DNA from 2 places in the Shewanella sp. SM23 genome. Region 2 is predicted to be linked to the other one. Evidence: predicted binding sites of a transcription regulator. Region 2 holds the regulator's gene; the other holds the start of a gene.
What was found. Region 2 encodes LexA, which represses DNA repair genes until DNA is damaged. Its sites were predicted from a motif close to TACTGTATNNNNATACAGTA; they were not measured.
Positions count from the first base shown of each region.

Region 1: a site for LexA is predicted at 6,459-6,478, ahead of dinG (ATP-dependent DNA helicase DinG). Genes of this name have one in related genera too.

Region 1 covers NZ_JAKKRM010000001.1:277,554-293,890, reverse strand. The annotation lists gene L5L98_RS01205 (TonB-dependent receptor) at 1-2,072, opposite strand, end outside; gene L5L98_RS01200 (porin) at 2,510-3,712, opposite strand; gene L5L98_RS01195 (DNA polymerase II) at 3,935-6,364, opposite strand; gene dinG (ATP-dependent DNA helicase DinG) at 6,502-8,574, shown strand; gene L5L98_RS01185 (sulfite exporter TauE/SafE family protein) at 8,584-9,357, shown strand; gene L5L98_RS01180 (primosomal replication protein) at 9,348-10,016, shown strand; gene L5L98_RS01175 (DUF2057 domain-containing protein) at 10,026-10,715, shown strand; gene L5L98_RS01170 (histone deacetylase) at 10,745-11,653, shown strand; gene L5L98_RS01165 (late competence development ComFB family protein) at 11,687-11,977, shown strand; RNA gene ffs (signal recognition particle sRNA small type) at 12,196-12,293, opposite strand; gene L5L98_RS01155 (ComEA family DNA-binding protein) at 12,553-12,915, opposite strand; gene megL (methionine gamma-lyase) at 13,142-14,335, opposite strand; gene L5L98_RS01145 (YcjF family protein) at 14,677-15,885, opposite strand; gene L5L98_RS01140 (YcjX family protein) at 15,882-16,337, opposite strand, start outside.
Region 2 covers NZ_JAKKRM010000009.1:163,375-179,711, forward strand. The annotation lists gene L5L98_RS13130 (alpha/beta hydrolase family protein) at 1-736, opposite strand, end outside; gene L5L98_RS13135 (MATE family efflux transporter) at 817-2,184, opposite strand; gene L5L98_RS13140 (polysaccharide deacetylase family protein) at 2,207-3,253, shown strand; gene L5L98_RS13145 (SCO family protein) at 3,254-3,886, opposite strand; gene cyoE (heme o synthase) at 3,934-4,839, opposite strand; gene L5L98_RS13155 (COX15/CtaA family protein) at 4,854-5,831, opposite strand; gene L5L98_RS13160 (hypothetical protein) at 5,831-6,376, opposite strand; gene L5L98_RS13165 (SURF1 family protein) at 6,467-7,231, opposite strand; gene L5L98_RS13170 (DUF2909 family protein) at 7,230-7,448, shown strand; gene L5L98_RS13175 (cytochrome c oxidase subunit 3) at 7,453-8,328, opposite strand; gene L5L98_RS13180 (cytochrome c oxidase assembly protein) at 8,325-8,906, opposite strand; gene ctaD (cytochrome c oxidase subunit I) at 8,908-10,500, opposite strand; gene coxB (cytochrome c oxidase subunit II) at 10,510-12,045, opposite strand; gene L5L98_RS13195 (cell division inhibitor SulA) at 12,449-12,961, opposite strand; gene lexA (transcriptional repressor LexA) at 12,958-13,578, opposite strand; gene plsB (glycerol-3-phosphate 1-O-acyltransferase PlsB) at 13,739-16,162, shown strand; gene mtr (tryptophan permease) at 16,162-16,337, shown strand, end outside.

The DNA.
Region 1 (16,337 bases), on a different contig from region 2:
TATACAAAACCAACAGAATACTGTTTAGAGGTCTCAGGCTTTAATTTAGCATTACCTTCACTAAATGCTTCATACTGCTGTGCACTTGTAGGGCATAGTGTTGCTAGAGGATCTGAAGTTCCCGCGAAAGGACAATCATACGAACCACTTGTTACACCAAAATCAACTCTAGGGTTAGCAATTGACAACATTGAAGGTACTTTGAAACCGGTTCCAGTTGAAGCTCTTAATAAAAGATCTTCTGTTGCCTGATATCGTAAAGATATTTTATAAGTAACAGCACTTTCAGAATCATTTACTGTACTTGAACCAGGAATAGCAACTCCAGCAGCATCGTAAGCAAAATCATTGGTTATAGCGCCAACATTATCATAACGTAGTGAGCCTGTAAGCTCTAAGTCAGTAATAACAGGAACAATTAACTCTACGAATGCACCATAGCTATCACGCGCTAAATCATATTCAGTACCAGTATTAGAACCCAATAACAAATCTTGCTTATTTGCTTCTGCTATTGAAGACACATAATGGGTATTACGGAACTCTGCACCAGTACCTAAATATGCAGTACCTGCAGATGTTTCAAAAACAGGCATAGAAGCTTTAGCATCTAACGCTTTTACTTCTGTTGTATCATTACTCCAATTGCCATTAAATTGTGTCTGACTAAGCAGATCTTTACCTTCTTGACTTATTTGATCTGGTGTTGCAAAAATATCTACTTTACCCGTTCCCATCAGTGTCATAAATTCATCAAAAAGAGGGTATCCACCAGCCACATTTTCATCAGTATCATTTTTAGAGTAAGTAAAAGCAGCTGAATAATCAATTTCACCCGCGAGCCCCTCAATGCCCGTCACTAAATGCGTAGACTTTGTATTCCATTCAGTTGCACGCCCCCCAAGTGGTAATGCTCGCCACTGTGCATCTACCCGTACTAAATTATCACGTTGGGCTTGAGTCAAATTTGGAGTAACCCATTTATCAACTAACGGCGAATCTGTGGGTATGGTAAAGAAGCCTGTTGCATTGGGTGCAATACGAGTTGTTTGAGAAAAATCTGAATACATCATATTTGCAAAGAGCTTGATGTCATCAGTTAGGGCAAAATCAGCACCTAGAATTACAGAGTCACGAGAGCTTTCTGGCAAAATTTCAACTGTTGTAGTGTAGTCAAATTGACATAAGTCCCCAACTTGGAAATTGTCAGGAGCACAATCGCCATTTGTTTTCAAATATGGGTTGAAAACAACGTTCTTTCTTACACCATTCTCCATATAGTAGGCTCTAGCGTTACCAGGAATAGCATTTGGAGAACCCTTAACGTAATAATATTCCTGATTATTACGATTAAAATTAATAATACCAGTCTTAGCAAAATCACGATCGGTTGCTTTTAGTTGCTCTTGCTCATCATGCCCAACAGAGAATAAAATGTTAAAGCCATCTTTTTCATAATCACCAAAGCCACCAGTGAATGAAAGATTACTGCTAGTACCACCTGATTCCTGTGGTTTATTGTAACGAGCTGCTACGTTAAAACCTTGAAGATCTTTTTTGGTAATAAAGTTAACAACCCCTGCAATAGCATCTGAACCATACAACGCAGAAGCACCATCAGTTAATACCTCAACACGCTCAATTGCAGCTAAAGGAATACTATTTAAATCAATTGTTGAACCCGAACCGCGGGGCGCCATTCTGCGCCCATTCATCAATACTAGTGTGTAACTAGCACCTAAACCACGTAAAGAAGCCGATTTGACACCACCACCACCACCACCAACAGAATCTGCGTCAGTTGTAAATCCTTGCATTGATGGTAAAGATTGAACTAAATCACCAGCGCTAGTCAGGCCAGTTCTATCAATATCCTCTCTTGATATTACAGTAATAGGCAGTGAACCTTCCATATCAGTGCGCTTGATACTTGAACCAGTAACCTCAATACGCTCGATCTTCTCTCCCTGCGCCTCTGCAGAAATAGCCGGTACTGATGTAAATGCTAACGCAGCAACTCCACCAACAAGAGCCAAACGTACTGAGCTTGCTAAAAAATTATTCTTATACATTGTCTATCTCCCTTGATAAATCATGTTTTTCTTATATTCTGCATCTACATTTATGCATAGATAGCGTAAATTGCTCTATCGCAACCTTAGTTGCTAACACGTCAATTTCAAGAGCAATAAAATCACATGTGAAACACTAAATCAACAAATAACAAACAAACAAAACATTATTACCCTAAAAACGGTACATGTGGATGCGTGGATGATGATTATTTATACAGCAAGTGATTTTAGGGGATGGAGATAGCACAACTTAGATCATAATTGACATGAGTTTGTTGTAAGGAGAGAAAATGCTAAAACTTAAACCATTTAAGACGATATTATTGAGTTTAATAGCCTTTTTGAATGAAAAAGCCCAAAGTTTACACTTTGGGCTTTGCAGCAATACTTACAACTGGCACAATTCTAAACAGTTGTAATAGATAAGGTCGAACTTAGAGCGTGTAACGGATACCGATGGCAACGCCGTCAGATTCAGAAAGCGACATTCTGGCTTCATGTTCTCCAGAAAAATCGCTGTAATCTTTACGTGCTTCTACGTAAAGCACTGTGTTTGGGTCCCATACAAAGTGCAAACCAACCACGACAAACTGACGTTTGAACTCATCGTTAGGATCGGCATTAAAGTTAGGTTGAATGACATAGTCTTTACCGGCATCAAGCACGTTGTAAGAAATGAATGGGCGTAATCCATTGTCAAACTTGTAAGAAACTAAACTTTCAATACCATAGGCGTCTTTAATCAAACGACCAATATTGTCTGTGTCATGATTTTCTTGTCTGTTAACGTTTGCAGCAGCGTATAAGCCATTGCTATCGAAGTTACCCCAAGTGATACCCGCACCGTAGATAAGATCAACCGCTGTGGTTTGTTCGCCGTTACCAAAACTCACATCAAACTCACCGCGGTTAACACCCGCAGTTAAGGTCAGCATATCAGTGGCTTTATAGGTCAGCGCGCCACCATAAGTATAATTGTATTCTACTTGTTGAGCCGCTTTATCACCGCTTTCCCAGTTCGCTTGACACTGAGCTTGTGAAATATCATCCGTTGTATCACAGGTATAGAAGCTGCTGTTTTTCAACTGTGCTTGAACTGCAAAGCTTACATCGCCAAATGCATTGCGATATTGAACTGTTTTATCACCACGACCAACACCGTTTACCGCGCCATCATCTTTATTATAAGTGTAAACACCTGCAGTGTTACCGTCCCACACAAAACCGTAGTTAGTGTTGTAAACGACATCGTACCAAGCGCCCCACTGCTTACCAATAGTCAGTGTTCCATAAGTGTCATGGGACAGACCAGCGTAACCTAAACGGTTATAAAAGAACTCTTCTTGAACAGATTCGAAGCGATTGTTATAGACGATGTCGCTACTACCTACAGGGTTCACACCCCATTCCAACTTAGCAAATGCTTTCCAACCGTCAGTCAACTCACGATTAAAACCAAAATTAATGCGAGATGCGCCGTTAACAACCTCTGTTTCCCCTTGAGTGTTGATCACGCGTGCATCAATAAAACCACCGATTTCTACGGCATTTTTATTATCTTTATAGATCTCGATAGCTGAGACTGATGGAACTAAAAAAATTGCTGCAAGCGCAGTTGCTACTAACGTCTTGTTCATTTGGTGCTTAACCTTTTTTGTTTATGTTCTGTCAACGTCATTCCGTTGTTATATTTCCTTACAATTTCCTCTTAAAGGGTAGCAAACTTTCAATATTCCCTCAAAGCTAAACCTAAAGAATATGTCGATTAACATCACAAAAACAAACCAGTTAACCTCTACAAAACAGGTTAAAACGCTACATTCGCCACCCCGCGCAACACATAAAGAACATTAAAAACACTATATTAACAGTAACTGCTTTGACGCAATATCCATGTAGTTTAGTTTCATTATCGAAAAAACAGGCTCGGCAATAGGGCCAATTTGCTTATCAATGTAGTATTGGTAATCAATTGGTGACGTTCTGTACAGTAAGGATTCCGGTCCATTTACAGTAATCAGATAATCAATCTGCGCCCCACGCTTGCCAAAAGAGGCATCTCCTGTTAAGTCGCATAATTGTTGAGCGACTTTAACATGGGGAGAAGATTTAGCCGTGTAATCTTCAATATTGCGTCGCATACGTTTACGAAATACCAAATCATCGTCCAACTCACCATCAAGCAGCTTTTCAAACACACTGGCCAAATAAACACTGATATCCCTTTGGTTAAACATCCGTTCATAGAGTGACTCTTGAACTTTGCGCGCTAAAGGGCTCCAATCACTGCGCACTTGCTCCATACCTTTAAAAGTAAGCTCAAGTTCATCGTTCGCATTACGCCACGCGCCAACATAACGTTTTTTACTGCCTTCTAACGACCCTCTTAAGGTCGGCATAAAAAACTGCTCATAGTGGCGTTCAAACTGTAACTCGAGAAAACTCTCAACTTGATGATCTTCACCGATCTTAGCCTGCCACTTAGCATTAATTTCCCGCGCCAGAGTGTTACCTAAGGCGTTAATGTCTGAGAGATCTGGCTCGCTGCCAAGCCAGACAAAGGTCGAATCCGTATCGCCGTAAATCACTTGATAGCCCATCTCTTCTATCCATGTGCGGGTTTGTTTCATGATTTGATGGCCACGCATAGTGATCGAACTTGCTAACTTTGCATCATGGAAAACACAACCTTGAGAACCTAAAACCCCATACAACGAGTTCATGATAATTTTTATCGCTTGGGATAAAGGTGCATTGTGCTCACGTTTGGCCTTTTCGCGCTGCTCAGATAATGTTTGGATAAGCTTAGGTAAAATGGGCTGTTGCCGACTGAAACGCCCACCGAGAAATCCCGCAACACAGTCAGACTCGGGCAATTGCAAACCTTCAATTAATCCCTTAGGGTCGATCAAAAAGGTACGAATAATGGAGGGATATAGACTTTTAAAATCGAACACTAAAATATGCTTATAAAGTCCCGGTACAGAATCCATCACATAGCCACCGGGGCTTTCGATCCCATCACTCGCAGGAGCATCGGGAGCGACGTAACCTGCTCGATGTAGATGGGGTAAATACAAATGATTAAATGCCGCCACCGAAGCCCCAACCCGCCCCAACTCTAAACCTGTTAGTTCAGCTCGCGCGAGGGCGAACTCCCATAATTGAGTATGACTAAAAATATCCCACACCAGACGGCTGTCAGTAAGATTGTAATGCGCTAATGCTTGTTTGTGGGCCTTAAACAGCTGATCAATTTCTTCAACGCGATTATCCACGTTATGAATGGCCTTGCCTTCACCTAATAATTTCCGCGAAACAAATTCCAACGAAAACCGCTCAAAATGATAGAAAGCGGCTTTAAGCCAATCGATACCATCGAGTACCACACGGCCCGGTAAAACTAAGGTTTCTGGCCGAAATTTATTATCGACTTTCCACTCAAGCTTTGCCCCTCCGCGGCCAATGGTGAGCGGAATACGGTGTAATAATGCCCGGCGTGACAAGAGTGCGAGGTCAAAACTCACCACTGACCAACCTATGACAAAGTCAGGATCAAACTCATGGAACCACGCGATTAATCGATGAATGAGTGCAGCCTCATCGGCCACCCATTCAATATATTCGGGAGAGTTTGATTCAGCCTCACCCACCATAATCACTTTTTCATAAGTCTGCTTGAGACTGTCTTGCTCTTCGTCTCGGCCACTGTATTGACCATATAGTGCAACTGAATAGAGTAAACCTTCAAAACTACATTCAAAATCCAGTGAAATACAGCGCAAATGTACAGCCGTTAAAGGGGCAATACTCTTAGCCCGCTCGGCGATAAACACGGGCAGCGAGTTAGCCTCAAGACTGTCGCTAGTCGGCGCAGAGAAATGCCCTAAAAACGCCACATCCAGCGCCACAAACCGCTCGATTAAATAACGCTGTTCAGGGCGAATGTCGGCTTCAAATAAGGGGATGTCGGCATCTTTAGCGATGCGCTGTAAGGTACGTAAGCTGTTGCTCGATTTAGCATAAACACCACTGACTGCGCCGCCTTTAAAGCTTTTGAGCGCTAACGGTACAAACCGCAATGCTTGACCCGGCGTTTGCAACTGCAAAGCCGTGACATCAGTTTGATGACAAAAACAAATGTGTTCAGTGCCTTGCACTTCCACCAGCACAGGGCCTTGGGCGGTAGCCAGATAATACTGCAACACTAAACTCCCATGACGATGAATCGCATGGCGTGTTAAGACTCGACCTTGTACACTAACGGCCGCGGTAGCCTCTGACTTCATCGCATGGGTTCCCAAATCGCATAGCTAGTCAATTTAGATGGTTTCTCAATTAAAATGCCGCCAAATGGCAGAAAAGTTTCTTAGGCTATGCAATCACTGTTATTATGTACAGCATTAATTCGATAAAGTAGTGACGCATGTTACCTGACAATGTAAAAACCCAGATCCGCGCCATCTATAAGGATATTGCTACCGCCTTGCCTAATTTTAGGCCGCGCCGCGAACAAAACTATATGGTGGCGGAAATCTCCAAGACCCTCGCCGGCGACTACGATAAAGATAGGCGCATCATTGTGGTCGAAGCAGGCACTGGGATCGGTAAATCATTGTCTTACATCCTCGGTACCATTCCACTGGCATTAGCGAGCAAGAAAAAGGTCTGCATCGCTACCGCAACTGTCGCTTTGCAGGAGCAATTACTGCATAAAGATTTACCCTTTTTTCTTGAGCAATCTGGCTTAAATTTCCGCTTTGGCTTAGTTAAAGGTCGACAACGTTATGTATGTCTATCGAAACTGGCGATGCTCATCGGTGACGACAACAGTACACAAATGGCCATGTGGCAAACTAAACCTGACAATAGCCAAGTGGCTATGATGCATGGCCTGTTAAAAGACTATAACGAAGGTTGCTGGAACGGCGAAATCGACACCTTAGCCGTGCCGCTGCCCGATCACCTGTGGCAACAAATCGCCTGCGACAAACACAGCTGTCATCGCCAAGTCGCCAGCCACAGAAATTGCCCGTTCCATAAAGCCCGTGAAGATGTTGATACTTGGGATGTACTCATCGCCAACCACAGCTTGTTATTCGCCGATTTAGAGCTAGGTGGCGGCGTGATTTTGCCCGATCCCGAAGACGTATTTTATGTTATCGATGAGGCACATCACTTACCGATTGTGGCGCGGGATTTCTCCAGTGCACAGGCCACGCTGAGGGGCGCATGCGACTGGCTCGAAAAAATTGGTAAAACCTGCGCCAAGTTACAAAACCAAATAAAGAGCAACAATATCATTGCCCCCGCGCAGACGATGCAAGATCATTTAGGCGATCTTATCGCCCAGCTCAATCAAGTGGCCCACTATTGCGATACCCAGACCAAACACTTTGCCAATCCTGAAAACCGTCTGCGTTTTGAGCACGGCAAACTGCCGGACTCATTACTCATTCTGGCTGAAAACCTTGCAGTGACCTCTAATCTTGCCCTCAAGCAGTTTAATAAAATGCTGTCACTGCTGGCAGAGGCGATTAAAGATGGCGACATTCCTAAACATCAATCCGAAGCACTATTAGCCGAAACCGGATTTATGCTGCAAAGGCTCGAAAACCTGCAGAAATTGTGGAGGATGATGGCCAAGGAAGATAAGCACAAAGGCGCACCTATGGCGCGCTGGGTCGAACTCATCACAGGTAAACAAGTGGATTATCTGTTTAGCGCTTCACCTATCGAAGTCGGCTTTATGCTGGAATCCATGCTGTGGCAAAAGGCCGCGGGCGTGGTCTTATGTAGCGCCACGCTACGCGCACTCAATAACTTTGACCATTTCGTGCATCAAGTAGGTTTGTCACTAAACGATGGCAGTCGTTATTTAGCCTTACAATCGCCCTTCGATTACCCCAATAATGCGACACTTTATTTACCCAAAATGCGCACTGAGCCGACGGACGATGCCTATACGGCTGAACTTGCCGAACAAATCATCACCCTTATTGAAGGCGAAATGGCAACCTTAGTGCTATTCGCCTCCTACTGGCAGATGGAAAAAGTGGTTGAATTACTTGAAGGCAAACTCACCACTGAGCTACTTATCCAAGGCAATGCGCCACGGCAACAATTGTTAGAAAATCATAAAGCTAAATGCGATAAGGGCGAACCAAGCATCTTGTTTGGCACCGGCAGTTTCTCTGAAGGTCTCGACTTGCCCGGCGATTATCTGACGAACTTGATCGTCACTAAACTGCCCTTTGCCGTGCCAACCTCGCCCGTTGAGCAAGCGCACGCAGAATATGTCAAAGTCAAAGGCGGTAATCCCTTCTTACAACTGACGATCCCAGATGCTTCACGTAAGCTTATTCAAAGTTGTGGTAGATTACTGCGTAAAGAGCAAGATTATGGCCGAGTGACCATTTTAGATAGGCGGTTAGTCACTAAACGCTATGGCAAGTCCTTACTGGATGCCTTACCGCCCTTTAGACGTGTTATAGAGTAGGATTAAAATTTGGAGTTGTTACTCGAGCCCAGTCATTGGGCCCTGTTGGCAGTCATAGGTCTTATCGCTGGATTCATTGATGCCGTCGTGGGTGGCGGTGGCCTATTGTCGATCCCCGCACTGTTAACCTTAGGCATTGCGCCGCATACCGTATTAGGCACCAATAAGTTAGCCGCAAGCTTTGGCTCTTTTATGGCGGCTTGGACCTATTATCGCAAGCACCTCTTTAAACCCTCGTTTTGGTACATGGCTTTTATCGCCACCTTTATCGGCGCGGTATTGGGCAGTTTTTTAGTCTATTTAGTCGATACCCAATGGCTCGAAAAAGTCCTGCCGCTGCTGATCATTGGCATCGCCATTTACAGTTTAGTCAGCCCCAATGCGATGTCAGACGTTAACTGCCAAGCACCAACCAGCAAGCCGCCAGCCAAGCAACAATGGCTACAGGGACTGGCTTTAGGCACTTATGACGGTTTTGCTGGCCCAGGCATTGGTGCATTTTGGACTGTCACATCCGGCTCTTTGTATAAACTGCCTTTACTGCACAGTTGCGGCCTCGCCCGTGCGATGACCTTCACCAGCAACTTGACCGCATTGACTATCTTTGGCTGGCTTGGGCAGGTAGAGTGGCAAATAGGTTTGTGGATGGGATTGTGCATGATGTTAGGCTCATTTATCGGCGCCCGCTGTGCGATTAAATTTGGCATGCCCTTTATCCGTCCACTGTTTATTTTGATCGTGCTAATGATTGCAGCGAATTTGGCATGGAGCGCATGGTTGTGAACACCCAACAATTAATGGTGATGCTGAAGAATCAGCTTAAAGCCTTAGAACAAGAAGTGCTGCAACACGATAATCGACTCGCCCCGCCGCAGCGTAAACTTCTGCAAGAAACGGAGCGTTTTAATCACTCGCTGTTTGTCCAACACGGCGCCCAACTCGGCCCCTGTATTGAACAAATTCGTAGCAGTATTATGCAGCTCGAAAAACAAATTAAGCTTAAACTCGCCCCCCAGACCATTGCCCTGAGCTGTGAGCGGATCCAAGATAGATTTACCGCAGTCAAACGAGCCTTGCTGACCACTTCTATCGACATTAAGTCTAAAACTCAGCAGCGTGCCAGTAGCCGTGCCCGTTTTGCACAACGCCAGAATCAGTCTCACCAAGCCAGTGGTTTCGATTGGATCGCCAATAACGTGATGCAAAATAGTCATGAGATCTACGAAGAATTGAACAAACATCTGAATTGGGCGAAAAAATTTGAACAAAAAATTGAAGAAATGGAATCAAAACTTGAAAACTGTCATAGTGCTGACAAAATAAAATTGCAAAATGACATCCTTTTGATGCATCGTCGTCTAGGAAAATGCAGGCAAGCTATTAGTTATATAGAAGATCGCATTCAAATATTCGAACGCCCGTATCAGAGTAATAACCGTTAAGGAGTAACAATGAAATCACTTTTGCCAATTAGCAGCCTGCTAGTATTACTCGGATCTGCCTCAGCCTTCGCTGCAGATCTGAACATTCCTATGTCATTTGAGTACCTTGCTCTTGATGGTAAAAAAGTCGAGTCGAGCGTATTCAACCATAAAAGCAGCTTAGAATTGGCCCCCGGCACTCACAAAATCGCCATTCGTTATCATGAAATGGTAGAGGATGATTTTAGTGACAGCCAAACCTTTGTTAAGTCAGCACCTTTCATCGTTACTTTAGATGTTGATGGCGACCATCAATATTACCTGCAAGCGGCCGAAGGTGAAGTCGTTAAAAAGCCTAAAGTTTACGCGCAAAACCCACAAGTCAAATTAACCCGTAGTGACAAAGGCAGCGTCAATTACCAAGTGGTGAATACCAATTTAGAAGAAGAAAGCTTCGTCTCTCGCCTTTTCAGTGGTAATCAAGCCGTTGACGTATCCGGTACTGCCGCAGCAGCAACCGGTGCCGCTGGAGCAGTAGTAGCCGTTGCACCAGCACCCGTGACAACATCGGCGACCGTTAACGCAACATCACTCACAACCCCCGTAGACACCTCTAAAGCAGCAGGAGCCAACCCACAACAAATGTTGCAATACTGGTGGCTACAAGCGGATGAAAAAACCCGTAAAGAATTTATGAGCTGGGCAATTTCACAGCTATAACAACTTGCGATAACGAGGTTTAGTCAATATTGACTCTGATCCCACTGGTTTATCACGCCAGCTATTCCAAGCTGGCGCTTCCTCCCCATCACAGATTTCCCACCACTAAATACGCACATTTACGGCAGTACTTACTCGATAACCACATTGCCACGACTGCACAGTTCCACACGCCAACGGCCATGACTGCAGAAGATGTAATACAAGTGCATCAACGCGAATATGTAGAGCAATTTATCGCGGGTACCTTGCCAACAGCGGCGCTTAGACGGATTGGTTTCCCGTGGAGTGAAGCCTTAGTTGAGCGTACCTTGCATTCTGTGGCTGGCACCACACTCACAGCTTCATTAGCCATAAATCAAGGTATTGCCCTGCATCTCACGGGTGGCTACCATCACGCTCATTACGATTTTGGCAGCGGCTATTGTATTTTCAACGACCTTATCCTCGCGGCCAGAAATGCCATCGCGAGCCAGCAAGTACACAAGGTACTGATTTTTGATTGCGATGTGCATCAAGGTGATGGCAGTGCAACCCTTAGCCACCAATATCAAGGGATCATCAGTTACTCGATTCACTGCAAAGAGAATTTCCCGAGTCGTAAGCAGCATTCCCACCATGATATTGAGCTAACCAAAGACAGCGATGACAATCTGTATCTCGAAACCGTGGAGCAGACACTCGCCCTCCTTATCCGAATCCATCAACCAGATCTGATTCTTTATGATGCTGGGGTCGATATTCATCAAAATGACGATCTTGGCTTGCTCAATATCAGCCAAGAAGGACTGTTCAGACGGGATTTAACTGTGTTATCAATGGCAAAATCGGAAAATATTCCAATTGCAGCCGTGATAGGCGGCGGCTACAGCAGAGACGCACTACAATTAAGCCAAAGACACAGCCAACTTTTTATTGCGGCAAATCATTTGTGGTAGCAAACTCAATGAAAACCGTCATGGAGCATAACAATGCAACTCGAAATCCGTAATTACTACGAAGTTCTTTTAATGGAAATATTGTCAGATGAAGGACTTATGGACGAACTTCCTGAGGACTATCTCGCCGACTTATGTTGCGTGACCTTAAATCAACTGCCTGTGCGCTACATACGCCACCTCGTCGATACTTACTTCTTTGAAGACTATAACGAGCTACAGGAATTAAAACGTGAGATCCAAACCGCACTCGAAAAGTCCCGCGCTTTTCTTAAACAAAATCTGCAAAAAAGATTACAGGAAGAAGCCGAAGCCAATCGTTGATTTAGTTAAAGGTTACTGTTGAGAGCATTTTTAGCCGTTGTAGTGGCAAGAACAGAGGCAGGTAATGGATTATCTCATTGTGCAGAAATATTAACGCTATAAATGATTAACGGCAGAAAACGGAAATAGCCTGTAAGCTAAAATATTGAATAATATAAATTGAGTAGATATAGAGAAGTACAACGGAAATAAGCAGAGGGACTGTTGAATTGGAGGTTCCCCTAGAGCCGACACCCCGGCACACGAGTCGCTTGCTGCGGTTGCTCCCTTCCGGGCCTGGCCGAGTTCACAAGTTATCATTGCGGGGGGACCCTAGGGTCACCATAACTTCGAACATTACTTTGAATGACATAAACCAAAGCATTGCTTGAACGCGAAGGATTATCCCCCATGGCCCCTATGGGATCAAGCGCTAATCGATAAGATCTCTTAATATCCCACCTAACTGCACAATCTATAAGCAAATGGAGTGATTGAAATGATAAAAGCCTGCAAATGCAGACTTTTATATATGTTTTACTGAATCTCTTATCATAAAAATCAGTAGGCTACAGCGCAATCATCGCCAAAGGTGGTTACAACTTGATCAAATGGCGATTTTGCTCAATTATCTTAGCCCCAACACCAGAGACATTCGCTAAGTCATCTATGGCATTGAACTTACCATTTTTAGTGCGATAGTCGACAATCGCTTGAGCCTTTGCGGCACCAATCCCTTTGAGTACGAGTAACTGCTCGGCTGAAGCGGTATTGATGTTGACTTGAGCGGCATCTGGCATAGCTTTCTTCACATCCGATGCCATTTCACCCGCTTCAGTTTTAGCCTCTACTTTCACGGCGGCCTTGGTTGGGGTTTCTGTTGCGATTGCTGGGCTTGCCAAAAAAGCCGTTAATGCTATGGCACTCATAAAAGCAGGTATACGATTTGTGGTTTTCATAACAATTCCTCTATTCCATGATTTGCGGCCTTTCGTCCTACTTCCGTGGCCTCAAATCAAAAATAGTCTAAGCTGTCCCGAAATACCAAATCGGCGTCATAAATATTCACTATCGCTAAACTTCTGTCTTCGGCTCAATGAGCCAGTGCTTGACTATGATAAAAAGATGCAAAAAGCATCCTTTTATCATTCAAATAGCTAACGGTCTTTAAAATAACAACATTCATTAAGCTAATCGAGCTAGCGCTTGGTTCAAGTCGGCGATGATGTCGTCACAATCCTCTAAACCAATAGAGATCCGCAGCAGGTTATCACCAATGCCAGCCGCCGCTCTTGCCTCTGGCGTATAAGGTGAATGCGTCATCGATGCAGGATGTTGGATCAGGGATTCAGCGTCACCTAGACTCACCGCAATTGAGAACAACTTTAGATATCCGACAAAGGCCATGGCTTCTTCTAAATTTGCCGCCAGTTCAAACGCGATAACACCACCAGCACGTTTCATCTGCTGGCCAATGAATTTATGCCCTTGATGAGATTTAAGCCCGGGATAATACACATGTGTAATGCTTGGATGTTCCGCCAAAAACTCTGCAACGCGCTGGGCACTATCGCAATGGCGCTGCAAACGCACATCTAAGGTTTTAAGGCCGCGTAAGATCAGCCAAGCATCATGTGGCGATATCACAGCGCCAATATCCTTTAAAATTTCATACTTCACTTTATGGAGCTGTTCTTCACTGCCACACACTATCCCCGCAATCACATCACCATGACCATTGAGATATTTAGTCGCACTGTGGATCACCAAATCAATACCAAAATCCAGCGGTCTCTGCAGTAATGGGGTCATAAAGGTATTATCGACAATACTGACCAACTGATGACGTTTGGCAATATTCGCAATTGACGCTAAATCAAATACCTGCAAATGCGGATTGACAGGGGTTTCACAGAAAATGACCTTAGTATTGGATTTGATCGCCGCTTCTATTTCTGTTAACGATGAAAAGTCCACTAGGGACACTTCAATACCAAAGCGAGCAAACTGAGTCGTCATTAGCGCATAAGTACAACCGTATACGGCATTCGACGCCACTAAGTGATCGCCCATCTGCAAATTAGCCAGCAATGCGGCGGATACTGCGCCCATACCAGAAGCGGTTGCTGCTGCGGCCTCTGCCCCTTCTAAAATCGCCATTTTACGTTCAAGCTCGGCAGTTGTCGGATTACCTAAACGCGTGTAAATATACCCCAGCTCATTGCCCGCAAATCGCTCACCACCTTGCTGTGCAGACTCAAACACAAAAGTCGCACTTTGGTAAAGCGGCGTCACTAAGGCACCAAAAGCCTCTCGCTCATGGCCGCCATGAATAACCTGTGTTGCCGCCTTCCACATCTTGCCTGACTCATCTTGCATACCTAGCTCCTTGTCATTGGCATTGAGCAGTTCCCGTTCTTGATTGATTGTTGGTGTGGAGCGCTCAATGCCCGCATTATGGATAATCTAATAGATAAGTTAATGAAACATTAGCCCTATCGAATAAGCCCTACCATAACGCGGCCAAGCACTTAAGCCAGTAGCATGACGAAAATAGCAGAGATCAAAGGTGTAATTAACTTGTTACATAGCACTTTTACGTCACACTTAGTCATTCTCTTTATCTGCAAGAATCATAAAAAATGCGCTAAGGAACAAGTCCATTAGCGCATCTACTTTCGGCTATTTGAATCGTTTAATCATATGATATTCAATAGCATCTACTCTTTAGACTTATCTTTAGATGACCGCGATACCCTATCATCAACATCGGCGAACTGGCCTTTTAATGCGTCGCGACCTTCTTTGGTAAACAGCTTGCCTGAAAACTGCTTAAGTTCGATCAACAATTCCTGATGCACTTTAGACAATTTAGGCCTTTGATCTTCTCTAAACACAATCGGCCGACACAGCGCCATGGCTTGATATCCAAGGCGCGCCGTTAGCATACCGCCGCCTAAACCTTGGGCCAAGCGAGCAGATAATTTACCTGTCATTTCAACCGATAACAGCTGTGTCCCTAAATCAGTGACTAACTCACTAGTGCCCGCATAAATAATATTAATGATGATACTGCGGATAAGTTTAATCCGGCTCCAATAACCTAACTCAATGCCATAACAACGGGCCACATCGCGCAGCATACGTTGATTACGCCAGAGGATAATCGCCATATCGAGCACTGCTAACGGACTGGCCGCCAGTAGCACTGCCGACTCGGCAGCATATCTTCGCACCACTTTCTTTGCCAGTTCATCCCGCTCAGTCAGCACTAAGTCCTCGAATAACAATACTTTCTCGGCATCATTATGCTCATCTTTTAATGAACGGCGAAGTTGCTGCAACCCTTTGCTGTCGCCATAGTGGCAAACGATATTATCGATAAAGCTGTCTGCTTCACCCATTTGCATGCTCTGCGCTAGTCTTGCACCTGTTTCTTGAGTATCGGCAACCTGTTTGAGTCGCTTGAGCTTACGGTATTCACTGACTGCGCCCGCCAATGCCCACGCACTGACCACCCCAAGCACCGCACCATAAAAACTGAACAACCAAGGGCTCTCAAGCCAAGCATCCCTCAGTCCTAATCCTGTTTGAACGACTACAAGCAGCAATAAACTCACAGCTGCTAGACGGGCGAGCCAAGACCAACGCCGTGATTTTACAAGTTGAGGCGATACCGATTTAGCATCAATCATTTTGGGATGAGCTGACAGCGTTTCATCCATCAATTCCTCAATATCGGCAGCCACTTCTTGCACTGGCGTATGGGGATCAAAGGCCTTCGCCCCTTTAAGATCCTCTTTGCTGGGTTTGAGCTCCACGACTTGTGGGTCAAACAGCTGCTGCTTTTTCAGCGCCTTATGCTCAAATGAGTGTACAGAGGAATTAGAGGCCTGCTCATTAGCGTTATCCGATAGCTTTAGCGTCATTCCAACTTATCTCCCAGTAAGTACTGCAGCAGATGATCGAGACGAATATGGTCAAAATGCACTTGAGAAGGGTCAACATTGGCATTGCTCGGCGGTGCAAAGCCGACAAAGTTAAACCCTTGTTCACGCCAAAAATCGGGCTCAGGTAAGCGAGTGGGCACTTCGCCAGGAAACAAGGTCAGGGCTTTACCGTTGAGTCCCATCCCCTGCACGACTTCCACCTCGCCCTCTTGGGTCGTTACCATGCCATGGCGAGTCGCTTTAATGGCGCTAATCGCCATAGTCTCCACTTTACAACCATCGAAACTGGCAAAATGCTGACTGTGTTTCAGCATATCGGTCAGCAGGGACAAAACATGGCTCTGCTGATCGCGGGTCACATGGTCAACCTTGCTCGCGGCAAACAATAAACGGTCGATGCGGGGGGCAAATAACCGCCGTAAATAACTCGA
Region 2 (16,337 bases):
GCCAAACAGTGTCCTCAGAAAAAGCTTTAAAGGTCCAAAGCAAGCGTGAATCACTCTTTTGCTCGGCCTGTTCATAAATGCGGTACTCAGTATCATCGTTGTAGATAGAAATTCGGACTTTGTGCTGCCTGTCGGTAATCCAACTGATGATCTTCTTTTTAGCATTTTGGGTGTAACTGGATTTCCCCTGCGCTAAATTGACTTTCAGAACGCTGTCTTCGCCTACGTTTTCGCCCATTCCGTCTAATGACAGTAAAATATTATCGGGATCATCTGGCATAAGATCGATAATTTGCCCCTGATGTTGCGGGATCCAATTAAGACGGTCTAAGACGCTGCGCGGAAGGACACTCGAGGTCTTTTTCGTGGTCAAATCATACTTAACAAGGCGGGTTTCGGTTGTAGGTGTACCGTAACGGTTAGCCGGAAACTTAGCACTGATCAGTAAGATATTATCGTTTGCCCACTGCAGAGACAGGATGACAAATTTTTGGTTATCCGTGTGCAGCGGAATGCTTTTTTCGCCTGTTTCTATATCTTGGATACTAACGACAGTACCTTTGAGTTTGGCTTGATCGACCCGTACAACAGAAGCGATTTTTTTGCCATTAGGCGAGAGCTGCACAGAGCTAACATCTGGGATGCTTGCAAAGGCTTCAACGGGTAATTGTGGCGCAGTGTTGGCAACCGTATAGTTACATAGCCACAGCAATAGCAGCGGTAAAATCCTTTTCATTATTGATTCACATCTTTGTTACAATTGTAAAATCAACATAATAATGATTTTGAGATTAGTAAACCACTGTCTTTACGGATTTATTTATGTAAAAAGGCCTGACTGAAATAATAATGCCCTGCGAGCGTTAGGCTTCTGACGATCATAAAGACACTCATCGCGGCCCAGAGGGCATGGTTGCCTTGCTCTGGCAGTAATAGCTGCTGCAGTAAATACCATGTTGGGAAAAACGCGCCAAAGGTGGCGAGTATCATGCTATTGCGCATCACTTTTCCTTTAGCGGCACCTATGTAAACCCCATCGAATAAATACGAGCTAAAGGACCATAAAGGCAAGAATATTAGCCAGATAAGATAGGTTTGCGCAGTGGCTCTGACCTCATTAATGCTGGTCAATAACGCGATAATATTACTGCCAAAAAGACTAAATACAGCGCAGAATCCTAGTGCCGTTATGGCCGACCAGCACCAAGCTAAGATCACAGCTTCCCTTAATTGTTCTGCCTGTTTTTGCCCATAGGCTCGACCGACTTCTGCCTCGGCATAATAGGCAATGCCATCGAGTGCATAGGAGATTAATAGCAGTAAATTCAATAACACGGCATTGGCCGCAACGGTATTATCACCTAGACCTGCACCATGGAATGTCATAAAGGCAAAAGCTGCCTGCAAACAGAGACTGCGGACAAAAATATCTGTGTTGAGCCTCAGTAATTTGCCATAACCCGTTAAGGTGACATGGGGAAATAGCTGAGATAAGTGAAACTCGGGTGCGCGCTTGAGTTGTTGTAACACCATAGTGAGTGCGACTGAGAAAGCGGTGATATCGGCAAATACTGAGGCGAGGGCAGCGCCTTTAACGCCCCAACCCAAGCCGAGGACAAACACCACATCGAGAATAATATTGGCAAGGTTCGCTAAAATCAACTGCCACATGGCGGCTTTAGGTTGTTGTCGCCCTAAGAGCCAACCTAACATCACTAAATTGAGCAGGGCGAAGGGCGTTGACCAAATCCGTACCTGAAAATACTCGCGGCAATAACGTTCGACCTCGCTACTCGCTTCGGATAATCCTAACGCTAAATTCAATATCGGGACTTGCAGTGCGATAACGCCTGCGCCCAATAACATTGCTAGCATAGCGCCTTGGACTAAGAGTTTGTGCTGGGCGTGAAGATCGTCAGCACCAAAGGCTTGCGCGACTAAACCTGTCGTCGCCATACGCAAAAATCCCAATAACCAAATGATTAATGTGATAATCGTTGACCCGACAGCGACTCCCCCTAAATAATAGGCCTCACTCAGATGACCTATAACAGCCGTATCGACTAAGCCCAACAGCGGGATAGTGATATTGGAGAGTATCATCGGCAGGGCGAGCGCTAGTAACTGGCGATTTTTCGCGCCGTTGAGCATGAGGTCGAGCCAAGTTGATTTAGCAGTATTCATTAATTTCAGAGGTGTTCACATTATGGTTAAACGTGTGCTGTTGGCACTCATAGGGCTAATGACGTTTTCTGCCCATGCCGTGGTCATTCTGCAATATCACCATGTGTCAGAAACCACTCCGGCGGCAACCAGCGTTACGCCCGCGCAATTTCGTGAGCAAATGCAGTTTCTCGTCGATGACGGCTTTAAGGTGATCCCGCTTTCTAAAGTGGTTGAAGCGATCAAGCAAAAACAAGATTTACCCGCTAAAACAATCGCAATTACCTTCGATGATGGTTATCGCAGTATAGCGACGACGGCGCATCCTATCTTAAAGGAATTTGGATTCCCCTACACCTTGTTTGTGGCAATTGAGCCGATTAAACAAAAGTTTACCGAGATGATGACTTGGGATGAACTCATCACACTATCCAAGGAAGGCGCCGATATCGCTAACCACAGTTGGGCGCACGAACATTTGATCCGCGCCTTAGAAAATGAATCACAGGCGCAGTGGTTAGCGCGGATAAAAGCCAATATCTTAGATACAGAAAAAGCGATTGCAGATGCCACAGGGCACAATTTTAAAATGCTGGCGTATCCCTACGGTGAGTACAATCAAGCGTTGCAGGATATGTTAACTGAGAACAGCTTTGTCGCTTTTGGGCAACAGTCCGGTGCCGCGGGGCCCTATTCGCCATTAACGGCCCTGCCGCGTTTCCCCGTTGCTGGACAATATGCTGACCTAAAAAGCCTTAAGGCAAAGTTATACAGCTTAAATATGCCTGTGATTGCACAAACCCCAAGTGATCCTGAGTTAAAGGGCGGTCATTGGCGTCCAGAGCTTAAAGTGACCCTCGATATGAGTGATATCTCTGCTAAGCAAGTGATGTGTTACATCCAAGGTCAAGGCTCAAAACAGCCGACTTGGCTCAATGAAAACGAGTTTAGTGTTCAAGCGGATTTAGCCTTGCCTGCGGGGCGCTCGCGTTATAACTGCACAGCGCCAAGTAAGGCGCGCAATGGCTACTATTGGTTTTCTCAGCCTTGGGTGAGGCCAAAGGACGATGGCTCTTGGGTTAAAGAGTGATCAGCGGCTAGGTTTGTATTGCGCCACTATTTTTTCAAAATCGCTAATTAATTTATCATTTAATACCTGCGGCGGTTTGCCTAACGCTGCCGTAGGTTTAAATACCGCAACTCGCGTTCCCTGTGGCGACACCAACACATAACCCGCACTATGGTCGACTTGGTAATTTTCTCCTTCACCCACCATGGCATAAGTGAGTCCTAAGCTGCGGGTGAGGGGAAATATCTGCGTTTGTTCACCCGTTACAGCTTTAAACTCTGGATTGAAAAAATTCACATAGGTTAAGAGTTTATCCTGTGTGTCCCGTTTGGGATCGACGGATAAAAACACTACCTGCAATGGCGCTATTTTGTTTAGATCAGGATAAGCCGCCGCAAGTTTATTTAAGGTCGTAGGACAAACGTCGGGGCAAAAGGTAAAACCGATAAAAAATAAGCTCCATTTCCCCTGCAAACTGGCATTGGTAAAAGCTTGCTTGTGTTGATCGACCAATTCAAAGGGCGCTAATTCATAGGCCTGTGGAAACAGAAAACCGCTCTCTAACTCGATAGGTTTTGGGGGATTAAATTTCACCGCAAATAGGCCGCCAAGACCGAACAACAAAATGGCGATGACTAAAATTCTTTTCTGCATTATTCGCTCCATAAATACAGGTTAGCGCGACAAACTCGTTCCATACACTAGTTCCACAAATAGTGGTCTAGCAGTAATGCCATAAATAACAACATTAAATGGTAGATAGAGAAGCGGAACACTTGCATCGCCAAGCCATCATGATCCCGATATTTAAGTTGCCATGCTTTATAGATAAATCCCGTACTGAGTAAACTCGAGCTGACGAAATACACTGGCCCACACATACCAACCAGCACAGGTAACAGGCAAGCAATCGCCAGCAATACTGTGTAGAGCAAGATGCAGGTTTTCGTAAATTCGACACCGTGGGTGACTGGTAGCATGGGAATATCTACTTTGGCATATTCGGCGCGTCTGTGAATGGCCAGTGCCCAAAAATGTGGCGGCGTCCACGTAAAAATGATGATCACTAGCAATAACGCATGGCCGTGAAATTCGTTCGTCACTGCCGTCCATCCCAGTAGGGGTGGCATGGCTCCCGCAAGGCCGCCGATCACAATATTTTGTGATGTTGCGCGTTTCAAATAGGCAGTATAAACCAAGGCATAGCCAATCAGGCTGGCAAAGGTCAGCCAAGCTGTGAGTGGATTGCCTAAGGAATATAAGACGATAAAGCCAAGACTACCTAAGCTAGCGGCGAAAATTAACGCGCGTGTGGCCGAAATACGCCCTTTGGGTAGCGGGCGATTGTAGGTGCGTGCCATTAAGCCATCGATACGGCGATCGATCAGATGATTCAACGCCGCCGCTGAACCTGCCATCATAGCAATACCCAGCATACCGGCGATTAAAGGTTGAACGGGGACCGCATGGGGCACAGCAAGACACATGCCTACTAAGACAGTGAGCAGCATCAGTGCGACGACTTTAGGTTTGGTCATTTCAAAATAGGCGCGCCATGTTACGCTGAAAGTGGGCAGGCTACTGGTGATTGAGAGTGGTTTTGCCATCTTGGATCCCTCGCTTATGCTTTGCGCCATAAAAAATAGTTGATTGTGACTAAGGTCAGTAGCAGTAGTGCCGCACCACCGTTGTGAGACACGGCAATACCGAGTGGTAAATGCATCACTACGTTAGAAATACCTAAGCTCACTTGTAGTATGACTAGCCCCACTAATAAAAGGCTTAAAGCCTTAAGTCCTGTAGCGCCAACAAATAATCGGTAGGCGAGCACGAGTAACAAGCTGGCAGTGACGATAGCACCAATTCTGTGGGCTACATGGATAGTCATTCGTGCAGGGTAATCGAGCACCCCAAATTCGAAGCTAGGGTGTTGGCCTTGGAACGGTGAAAATGCCTCGGTTATTGCTAAGTTATCTACCCAATTTCCCTCACAGATGGGTAAAGAGGTGCAGGCGAGCGCCGCATAATTCGATGATGTCCAAGCGCCCAACATAATCTGACCCACAAGGACGAATAGGCTCACCAATGCTAACGGTGCGAGATGTCGAGCATGGGTTTCGCTATTAAATATACGCCGAGGTCGGGTTCGCAGGTAAAGGAGTAACAGCAGCGAGATTAGGCTAAAGCCACCAATAAGATGCGACATCACAATTATTGGCATGAGTTTCATGGTCACAGTCCACATGCCTAGCGCTCCTTGAAAAAGGATCAGCAGCACTATGATGATCGGCAACTTTTTGGGTGCTTCCGGTGTTTTTAAGCACAAAATTAAGATGAATAACACCAGTAAGCCAAGTCCGCCTGCGATATATCTGTGGATCATTTCCAGCCAAGCTTTCTCTGGATTGATATCGTGATCTGGGAATATAGTTTGCGCATGGGCGATTTCATGGTCTTGGGTGGGCACTTTAATATGGCCGTAGCAGCCTGGCCAATCGGGGCAGCCGAGTCCTGCATCCGATAGGCGGGTGTAAGCGCCCATTAAAATCACCAATAGGGTAAAGACTAAGGTTAAGCGTAGGATCCAAGTTAGTTGCATCAATCTACCCTCGACAGTTTTAACAACTTACGCAGATCCGCAATCAGCGCCTTGCCTTGAGCTAAATGTGCTTCTTTGCCCTGCACTTGAGGATAGCGCAGTACTAAGCTGCCTAAGGGATCGACTATGATTAGCTGCTGTTCATCTAACCATTTGCTTAAGCCTGCATTGGCGGGACGAGTATTGAAGTTAAAGGTGCTTAAGGCGTTAAGATCGCTGTCGGGATGAGTGAGGATAAGCGGTTCTACTCGCGCCTGATCTGACCCTAGCGCTGTGTGGCTTTGGCGCAAAATATACAGGCGTTCGCGGCAAGCATCGTTGCATTTGGCGGGTAATAAATACAGTAGCTGCCATTCTTTGGGATTAGAATTTTCAACCCCAAGGCTGGCATAGCTGGTTTCGGGACTGATCAGCTCGCCATGATTGGTGGCACCGCCATGGTATAAATTGAGGCTCAGCACTAGCTTAGCAATCACTACGGGTGCAATAAACGCCAGCAGTAATAGCCCTAATGCTTTGTGTTTAGATTTGTTCTGGGAGTTCATGCTTGCTCCTCTCATTCAAATTATCCCTAATTTATTGTTTTATATTTATTTAGTTTTATTAGTGTCTTGCTAAGTATGGTACTAATTTCCCTATTTGCTCCTTGAGTTTGCGACTGTTTGGGCGCTATGGCGTTTTACATATTTAATCCCTTGCCACAGCATTAGCCCTGCAAATACGGCTGCCATCGAAAACCACTGCAACGCATAGCCCCAATGTTTTTGTGCCGACAGTGGGAAAGGTTGCCAAGGATGGGGCAATGTGAGGGAAGGTAATTGCTCTGGTTGCAACACGACAGGTAACACTGGGTGCCCTAATACCTTAGCCATTTCGGGCATATTTAAATTTTGAAAGCGAATACTTGTCCCTGTTTCTGCCATTAAAGCTTGGCTCAAAGGATTGATTTGCTTTTGATAAAGCCTGCCTTCGATATTTAATGCCCCGCTTAGGGGAGTAATGTGAGGCAACTCATCACGATGGGAACCCGCGGCAACAAAGCCTAATTCGACCAGCAACCAAGGTTTTTCAACTTCTACTTGCAGGGGTTGAAAGGCTAAATATCCCACTTGACCTTGATAGATTTGATTATCCAGCAGCCAGATTTGTGAGCTTGCGGGAGTGGCGTGTACTCGCAGTTGATAACCAGTCACACCTTCTTTGCCGACCTTGAGTTGGAGCTGCTCAAAACTTAATGGCAGCAAAGCTTGCCTTGCTTCCATTTGGGCTAAAAGCGTCGTTTTATCTTCACCACGGGCTAACTGCCATAAACCCAACTTGACCAATATAGTTAATACAGCCACAGTCAATATCAGTAGAAAAACCGTTAATTTATTCAGCAGAACATGAGGATATTGTATGAATAGCCTGTTTATTTTTAAGTTGGTCTTAGTTCTGCTGTTGCTATTCATCATTTTTAATCTAGGTCGCGCCTTGTTTATTATGGTGAAAGGTGATGAAAAAGTGCCTATGAGCCGTTATCTTGGTCGGCGAGTGATTTTCTCTGTGCTCGTTATCTTGTTATTGTTGGTGGCCTTAGGGACTGGGTTAATTAGCCCCAATCCCACGCCTTACTAAAGCACTAGAGAACGTAAACGAAAATAAACAAACACAGCCAGACCACATCCACAAAGTGCCAATACCAACTCCCCGCTTGGAACGCAAAATGTTTATCTGCGCTAAAGTGCCCCTTCAACACTCTGAAAAACAACACGAATAAAAAGAGCGTCCCCAGTGTGACATGCATGCCGTGAAAGCCAGTTAACAGGAAGAAGGTGTTGCCATAAATCCCCGAGGTTAAGGTGAGTCCCATCTCCTGATAGGCGTGGATATACTCTTCAGCCTGCAAGGCAAGGAACCCCATCCCTAAGAGTATGGTGATACCAAGCCAGAGAGTAATGGCAGAACGTTTACCTTTTTCTAGGCTGACATGGGCGAAATGTAAGGTAACTGAGGAGGTTAGCAGTACGATAGTGTTGATTAATGGCAGTCCAGTCCATGGCATAGCTTGGGTTTTAGTGCCATCTGGCGTAGTAATGAGCGGCCAAATAGCTTCAAACTGAGGCCAGAGTACTTCGTGGGTCATGGCATTATTCGATGCGCCACCGAGCCAAGGCACTGCGAACATGCGGGCATAAAATAGTGCCCCGAAAAAAGCCCCGAAAAACATAACTTCCGAAAAAATAAACCAGCTCATACCTTGGCGAAACGATCGATCCATTTGGTTAGAATAGAGCCCTGCCATCGACTCTTGGATCACGGTTCTAAACCAACCCACCAGCATGAATAGGATCACAGCGATCCCAACCAGCAGCACATAACCGCCACCGGATGCACCTGATTTCAACTGCTGCACGAAAAGGCCTGCACCAGAGGCGATTAAGAACAAGCCAATGGCACCTATAATAGGCCAGACACTTTGGGATGGAACGTAGTAAGTCTGATGTTTCGTTGTCATTTTGCAGCTCCTTGCTCTATGGCAGACGCTAACTGCTTGTCGGTAATGTCGTAGAGAGTGTAAGAGAGGGTCAGAGTGTGGATAGACTCAGGTAACTGAGGATCCACATAGAAAATGAGCGGCAGCTCAGCGCTAGTGTCCGCCGCTAAGGGTTGTTGATTAAAGCAAAAGCATTCTGTTTTATTAAAATAAGCGGCACCTTGTCCGGGCGAAACTGAAGGTATCGCTTGGCCAATCGTTGCTTTAGCGGACATATTGCGCGCCAAAAATGCCGTATGAATTAGCTCGCCAGGGTGAACTTCGAGCCGCTTGGTTTGTGGCGCAAATATCCATGGCATGCCTGTTTGTACCTGAGAAATAAATTCTACAGTCACTATTCGGCTTGTATCTACTGTGATTGCTTGATAACTACTCGCGGTATTGGAGGGTTTTCCATTGATACCGAGTTGCTCGCACAACACATCGTAGAGCGGCACCAGCGCGAATCCAAAGCCAAACATGCCAATACAGCCGAGAACTAACATGCTGATAAGTTTACGATTTGACTTAGGTTTATCTTGCTGGTGTTGGGTTGCCATTTCATTTCACCTCAGGTGGTGTCGTGAAGGAGTGGTAAGGCGCAGGGCTTGGCAATGTCCACTCTAAACCCTCGGAACCTTCCCAAGGTTTAGCGGGAGCTTTTTCGCCGCCACGGATGCACTTAATTACTAATACTAAGAAAATCAATTGCGATAAGCCGAAGGCGAACCCACCAATCGAGACGATTTGATTAACATCGGCAAATTGAATCGAGTAGTCAGGGATACGCCTTGGCATTCCTGCCAGCCCAAGGAAATGCATCGGGAAAAATAGCACATTGACTGAAATCACCGAACACCAGAAATGCCATTGTCCCAGTCGCTCGTTGTACATGTGCCCCGTCCACTTAGGTAGCCAGTAATAGGCCGCTGCCATGATGGAGAAAATCGCACCAGTCACGAGCACATAATGGAAATGTGCCACAACAAAATAAGTATCGTGGTACTGGAAGTCGGCGGGTGTAATGGCGAGCATTAATCCCGAAAAACCGCCAATAGTGAAGAGTATGATAAAGGCTACAGCAAACAGCATGGGCGTTTCGAAACTGAGTGAGCCGCGCCACATAGTGGCAACCCAGTTAAACACTTTCACCCCAGTTGGCACTGCAATCAACATAGTGCAATACATGAAGAACAGCTCGGCAAACACAGGCATACCTGTGGTGAACATATGGTGCGCCCACACGAGGAACGACAGAATTGCAATACTAGCCGTAGCATAAACCATGGATGCATAGCCAAATAAGGGTTTACGACTGAAGGCGGGCACTATGGCAGAGATGATGCCAAAGGACGGCAAGATCATGATGTAAACTTCAGGGTGGCCGAAGAACCAGAAAATATGCTGGAACATCACAGGATCGCCGCCGCCAGCCGCATCGAAGAAACTCGTGCCGAAAAACTTATCGGTCAGCACCATAGTCACTGCGCCAGCGAGTACGGGCATAACCGCGATCAGTAGGAATGCCGTGATAAGCCAAGTCCAGACAAACAATGGTAACTTCATCCATGTCATGCCTGGCGCGCGTAAATTCACTATGGTCACAATCACGTTGATTGCGCCCATGATCGAACTTATCCCCATGATGTGAATAGAAAATACAAAGAGCGCCGTGCTATCTGGGCTATAAGTTGTTGATAGTGGTGCGTAGAAGGTCCAACCAAAGTTAGGTCCGCCACCTTCCATAAACAGCGAACTGAGAAGAATAGTAAAGGCGAAGGGGAGTATCCAAAAACTCCAGTTATTCATCCGTGGCAGCGCCATATCGGGCGCTCCTATCATCATAGGGATCAGCCAGTTAGCGAGCCCTGTAAAGGCTGGCATTACCGCACCGAATACCATGATCAGCCCATGAACAGTTGTCATTTGGTTGAAAAAGTTGGGCTCGACCAATTGTAATCCAGGTTGAAAGAGTTCAGCGCGGATCACCATGGCCATAGCGCCACCGGTTAAGAACATAATGAAGCTGAACCATAAATACAAAGTACCTATGTCTTTATGGTTGGTGGTTAGCAGCCAGCGCATGATGCCCTTTGGCGCACCATGATGATGGTCATCATGGGCTGCGGTTTGATCTTGAGTCGTTGTGCTCATCATTATCCCCTACTGTCCATGACTTGCGATATCAGCAGGTTGCACTGTATCGCCGGTATTGTTGCCCCAAGCATTGCGTTCATAGGTAATGACTGCTGCAAGTTGCTGTGGGCTAAGCTGTTTGCCAAATGCCTGCATAGCCGTGCCTGTTTTACCGAGCATCACAATATCGATGTGATTGGCGACTGGTCCAATGGCGATAGCACTACCCACTAGCGCGGGGAAGGCGGGTGGTATTCCTGCACCTGTCACTTGATGGCAGGCAGCACAGAAGGTCGCGTAGACAGTTTCACCTTCGGCCATGAGGGCGTCATGGCTGAGTGTGGGGAGGCTTGCGGGATCGACTGCAGCTGAGACGTCTGTTGCAGGCGCGGGTGTCGGGGTTGTACTGCTTGGTACCGCGGCGGATGTTTGTGCAGAATTGCCGTTCATGTACTCGTTGACGTCTTTGGCTTGCACTGCATCGCCAGTATTATTGCCCCAAGCATTCCGCTCGTAGGTAGTCACTGCCGCGATTTCTTGTGCGGTCAATTGCTTACTAAACGCTTGCATGGCAGTACCCGTTTTACCGTTGAGCACAATTTCAAGGTGAGCGCTGAGTGGTCCTGTTGCAATCGGGCTACCTTTAAGGTGCGGAAATACGCCTTGCAACCCTTCGCCATTGGGCTGGTGGCAGGCTGCGCAGTGCCCGAGGTAAACTTGTTCGCCTAGAGTCATCAACTCTTCTTTACTTAGGGTTTGTGATAAAGCGGCTTGAGCGGCTTCAGCCGCAGCACCTGCGGCTTGTTTCTGCTCTGTTACCCAAGCCTCAAACTCGGCTTCGGGTAACGCTTGTACTACGATAGGCATAAAACCATGGTCTTTACCGCAGAGCTCGGCGCATTGACCACGGTAAATGCCGGGTTTGTCGATGCGAGTCCAAGCTTCATTGATAAATCCAGGGTTGGCATCTTTCTTAATTGCAAAGGCGGGTACCCACCAAGAATGGATGACATCCTCTGAAGTCATCAGAAAGCGGATTTTGCGGTTTATTGGTAGAACGAGCGGTTTATCGACTTCCAATAGATAGTTTTCACCCTTGGTTTCGGTGCCTTCGATTTGTGCTCTGGGTGTTGTCAGTATGCTATAAAAATCAATATCTTGATCGAAATAGTTGTAATGCCATTTCCATTGGGAACCCGTGACTTTTACGGTGAGATCGGCGTTGCTGGGATCTTCCATTGCGATTAAAGTTTTTGTCGCTGGAATCGCCATTAAGATCAAAATGATAAATGGCAGAATCGTCCAAGCGATTTCAACTTTAGTGCTTTCGTGAAAGTGGGACGCGACAGCGCCTTTGGATTTTCTGTGGTTGATCATGGCGTAAATCATGACGCCAAAGACCACTAGGCCTATTGCGCAGCAGATATACAAGATGGTCATGTGCAAGTGATAAACCTTGCCACTGATCTCGGTCACGCCAGGGGTCATGTTGAACCGCATGTCCGCGGCGGTCAACGGTGGTGCGAAAAGCACCACGAGTAAACAATACAACAATTGCTTCACAAGACTTCTCCTCTGCCAATTGCGAATAGCAACTACAAAGAAGAGCAACACAGTAAGTCTCAACTCTATGCAAACTCTTCAGTTCCCAAAAAAGCTTTTTTGACTTCAACGTGCGTTGGCGGCTGTTACTTTTAATCAAGTATTGTTACTGCTGGTAATTAGCCACGCTGGCACATACTGCTGAAATAAATCTGTTCTCTATTTTTAGTGGCGCTTCGAGTTCGATAAATACTCGATTCATTGACCACGGAAGGTGATATATCATCACCGACTTAACCAACCATACTTGCTGTTTAAATATTGATCAAGATCACTTATTTATCTAATTATCTGAAAAATTGCCAAAAAAAAGCCTCACATTCATAGGTGAGGCGGCTTTCAAGGTAAAAAATTAAATGAATATTTAATGTACAGCGCTAAAAAAAGATTGCTGACCGAAGAGATTGCCTTGCTCAATGCGTACGTCGGCATGTAAGTGACTGTTTACGTCTTCAAGCACTATGCCCATAGCTCGGGCACTTTTAGCCACGATTTGTAGGCGTCGATTATCCCGCGCATCTAATGATTGAGTCCAAGTAATGACTGCACTGGACGTACCACTTGTCAGGGCTTTCTCCATCGCCCACAGGGTTTCGACTTCATCTTTAGCATGTACCAGCAAAACTCTATCCATACGCACACCTGCGCTGGCGAGCATTTGCTTGTAGCCAATACTTGGAGGGTTGATGAGCACTAACCAACGGCCCTGTTGGCTTAACTGAGCGAGTTGTGCACTCAGATGAATTAATTCTTGGCGACCTTGAGTCTTAGTTGGCATACAGGCGATAGGCGCATGGTGCCAGTCATAGTCGGCATCACGGACTTCATCGAGCCACAAGCCCGGATGGCGGGGGGCATTGCCAAGTAGTTTATTCATAGCCAATCTCCATTACGGATCACACCGACGGCGAGTCCTTCAATTGTTAAACTTTGGAAGCCTAAATCCACTTTAATCGGGGAGTAATCTTCATTTTCGGCATGTAGATAGACCACATTACCTTTTTTTTCGAAACGTTTAACAGTGACATCGTCATCGACTCTAGCGACAACCACTTGACCATTCCTAGCTTGTTCTACTTTATGAACTGCCAGCAAATCACCTTCGAGAATGCCGATATTTTTCATGCTGTCGCCCTTTACTCGCAGTAAAAAATCGGCGGCGGGATGGAACATGCTTGGGTCGACTTGGTAGTACTGTTCAACATGTTCTTGGGCGAGGATAGGTTCACCCGCGGCCACTTGGCCGATGAGCGGTAAACCTGTTTCAGTCAAATCTTCGATTTCCGCAGGTAGACGAATGCCCCGAGATGTGCCAGGCATGATCTCAATGCAGCCCTTTTTCGCCAACGCTTTAAGATGTTCTTCAGCCGCATTGGCGCTCTTAAAACCTAAACGGGTTGCGATTTCTGCCCGAGTGGGTGGCATGCCAGTATCGGCAATATTTCGTTTAATTAGCTCTAAAATTTCAGCTTGGCGTGGCGTCAAAGGTCTCATGGTGTTTCCTGTTTTTCTATACAGTTACTGTTAGTATATACAGTATTATTTGCAGCGCAAGTATTAACCACTTTTTAGCTATGTTGGAGAGAATTAGCGAATATTGCCCATAGTCTGGTATTCTATCGGGCTAGTAAACGCACTTAATTGCATAAGAATAATGCCTAAACACGACTCTCTTTGGTTGAAATCATTACGTTGGATCCAAAAACACTTAGTGCACACTATTGTGGTGCCTCAGGATCCCTTTGCCGATCTGAATCTGGATGCTTCCAGACCCCTTGTTTATGTGATGAAAACAGAATCCCTCAGTGACATAGCTGCTTTGAGCGAAATAACGGCTAAGTTAGGTTTACCAAGCCCTTATGAGCCTCTAGTGGCTAATGGTGTGACTGCGCCTCGGGTTGTCTGTCTTCAAGGACGTAAGCCACTGTTTGGCGAACGTGCTGGTAATGAGCCTTTCCTCGAATGCTTTATGCGTTTGTTAGCCGTGCATAAGGAACGTCCTGAATTAGATATTCAACTGGTGCCCGTGAGTTTGTATTGGGGTCGCACGCCAGGGAAAGAAGACGACACTATGAAGGCGGCCGTATTTGAGCGGGAAAACCCGACTTGGTTGCGCAAGTGCTTGATGATTCTGTTCTTAGGTCGACATAACTTCGTGCAGTTCTCGAATGCCGTATCCCTGCGTTACATGGCTGACGAACATGGCACCGACATGGGAATTGCCCATAAGTTAGCACGGGTTGCGCGCGTGCATTTCCGTCGTCAACGTAAAGTAATGACAGGGCCTGTGCTGCCAAACCGCCAAGCACTGTTTCATTCGTTGCTCAAATCTGAGTCGCTGCGCAAGGCGATTCAAGAAGAAGCGGCCAGTAAAAAGATTTCTGAGACCCAAGCGCGCGAGACGGCTATTGAGTACCTCGATGAAATCGCTGCCGATTACTCAGACAGTTTAGTGCGTATTGCCGAGCGTTTCTTAACTTGGCTGTGGAACAAGCTTTACAGCGGGATCAACATTAAAGGCGCCGAGCAAGTTCGCCAGCTGCACCACGATGGCCACGAGATTGTTTATGTGCCTTGCCATCGCAGCCACATGGATTACCTGCTGTTATCGTATATTTTGTATTATCAAGGCATGGTTCCGCCGCACATTGCTGCTGGCATCAACCTCAATTTCTGGCCCGCGGGACCTATGTTCCGTCGCGGTGGTGCCTTCTTCATCCGCCGTAGTTTTAATGGTAACAAGCTGTACACCGCAGTATTTCGTGAGTATTTAGATCAGCTGTTTGCTAAAGGTTATTCGGTGGAATACTTCTCCGAAGGTGGCCGTTCACGTACTGGCCGTCTGTTGGCGCCGAAAACCGGCATGATCGCCATGACGATGAACAGCGTACTGCGCGGTATTGAACGTCCTGTCACACTTGTGCCAGTGTATTTAGGCTATGACCATGTGATGGAAGTAGCGACTTACCATAAAGAGTTAAGCGGTAAGAAAAAGAAAAAAGAATCTGTGTGGCAGGTGTTCGGTGCCATTCGTAAATTAGGTAATTTCGGCCAAGGTTATGTGAATTTTGGCGAGCCTATTACCCTGCAAAATTTCTTAAATGAGCGTGCGCCAAACTGGCGTGCTGAGTTGGCCGATGATCCCGAGCAGAAACCAAGTTGGTTAACGCCAGCGGTAAACGTGCTGGCTAATCGGGTGATGACGCGTATCAATGATGCCGCAGCCGCGAGTTCTGTGACTTTGACTAGCTTAGTTTTACTGGCGACAGATCAAAACGCCTTAGAACGTAGTCTGCTGGAGCGTCAGCTTGATTTGTATCTGACCCTACTCAAAAAAGTGCCTTACACTTCTTATACATCTGTTGCCGAAGGTGATGGTAAGCATTTAGTGCAGCAAGGTTTAGAGCTGAACAAGTTTGTTGTTAGTGCCGATCCTTTAGGGGAAATAGTGTCTATCGAAGCGAGTCAGGCTGTGTCTATGACTTACTATCGTAACAATATCATTCACTTATTTATTGTTCCTTCATTAATTGCGAGTTGTTTAACCCACAATGAACAGATCCTGCGCCAGCAAGTGGTTTCAATCGTTGCCGATTTTTATCCACTGCTGAAAGCCGAACTCTTCATGGGAATTAAAGACTTACCAGCCTATGTTGAGCAAGTACTGGATTTCCTGATTGGGCAAGGTTTAGTGGTTGAGACAGATACTTTAGCTGTCGTGCCTGAGCACTCAAGCCAATTATTGTTGTTAGCCAGTTCAGTGAGCGAGACTCTGCAACGCTACGCTATTATTTTCAATCTGTTAGCGAACAGACCTAAGATGGAGCGCTCAGAACTTGAGTCTGAGAGCCATTTACTCGCCCAGCGTTTAGGGGCTTTACATGGTATTACCGCGCCTGAGTTCTACGATAAAAAACTCTACGGTACTTTGAGCGTGAAGCTCAAAGAATTGGGATATCTGGCGGATAGTGAAGATAAGTCCAATATCAATCGCATACGAGATCAGGCCAATAGCTTATTACGTCCGTCAGTGAGACAAACGATAGTGGCGAGTGTCACCGCGGAGCACACAGTTTAATGGCAAATCATATGAATGCGGCTAAGCATAAGCCCGCAGGTAAGTCCTTGCTTGGTGGTGCCATGATTATTGCTGGCACGACCGTAGGTGCTGGGATGTTTTCTCTGCCCGTGGTCGGTGCAGGTATGTGGTTTGGCTATTCGATTTTGATGTTATTGGGCATTTGGTTTTGCAT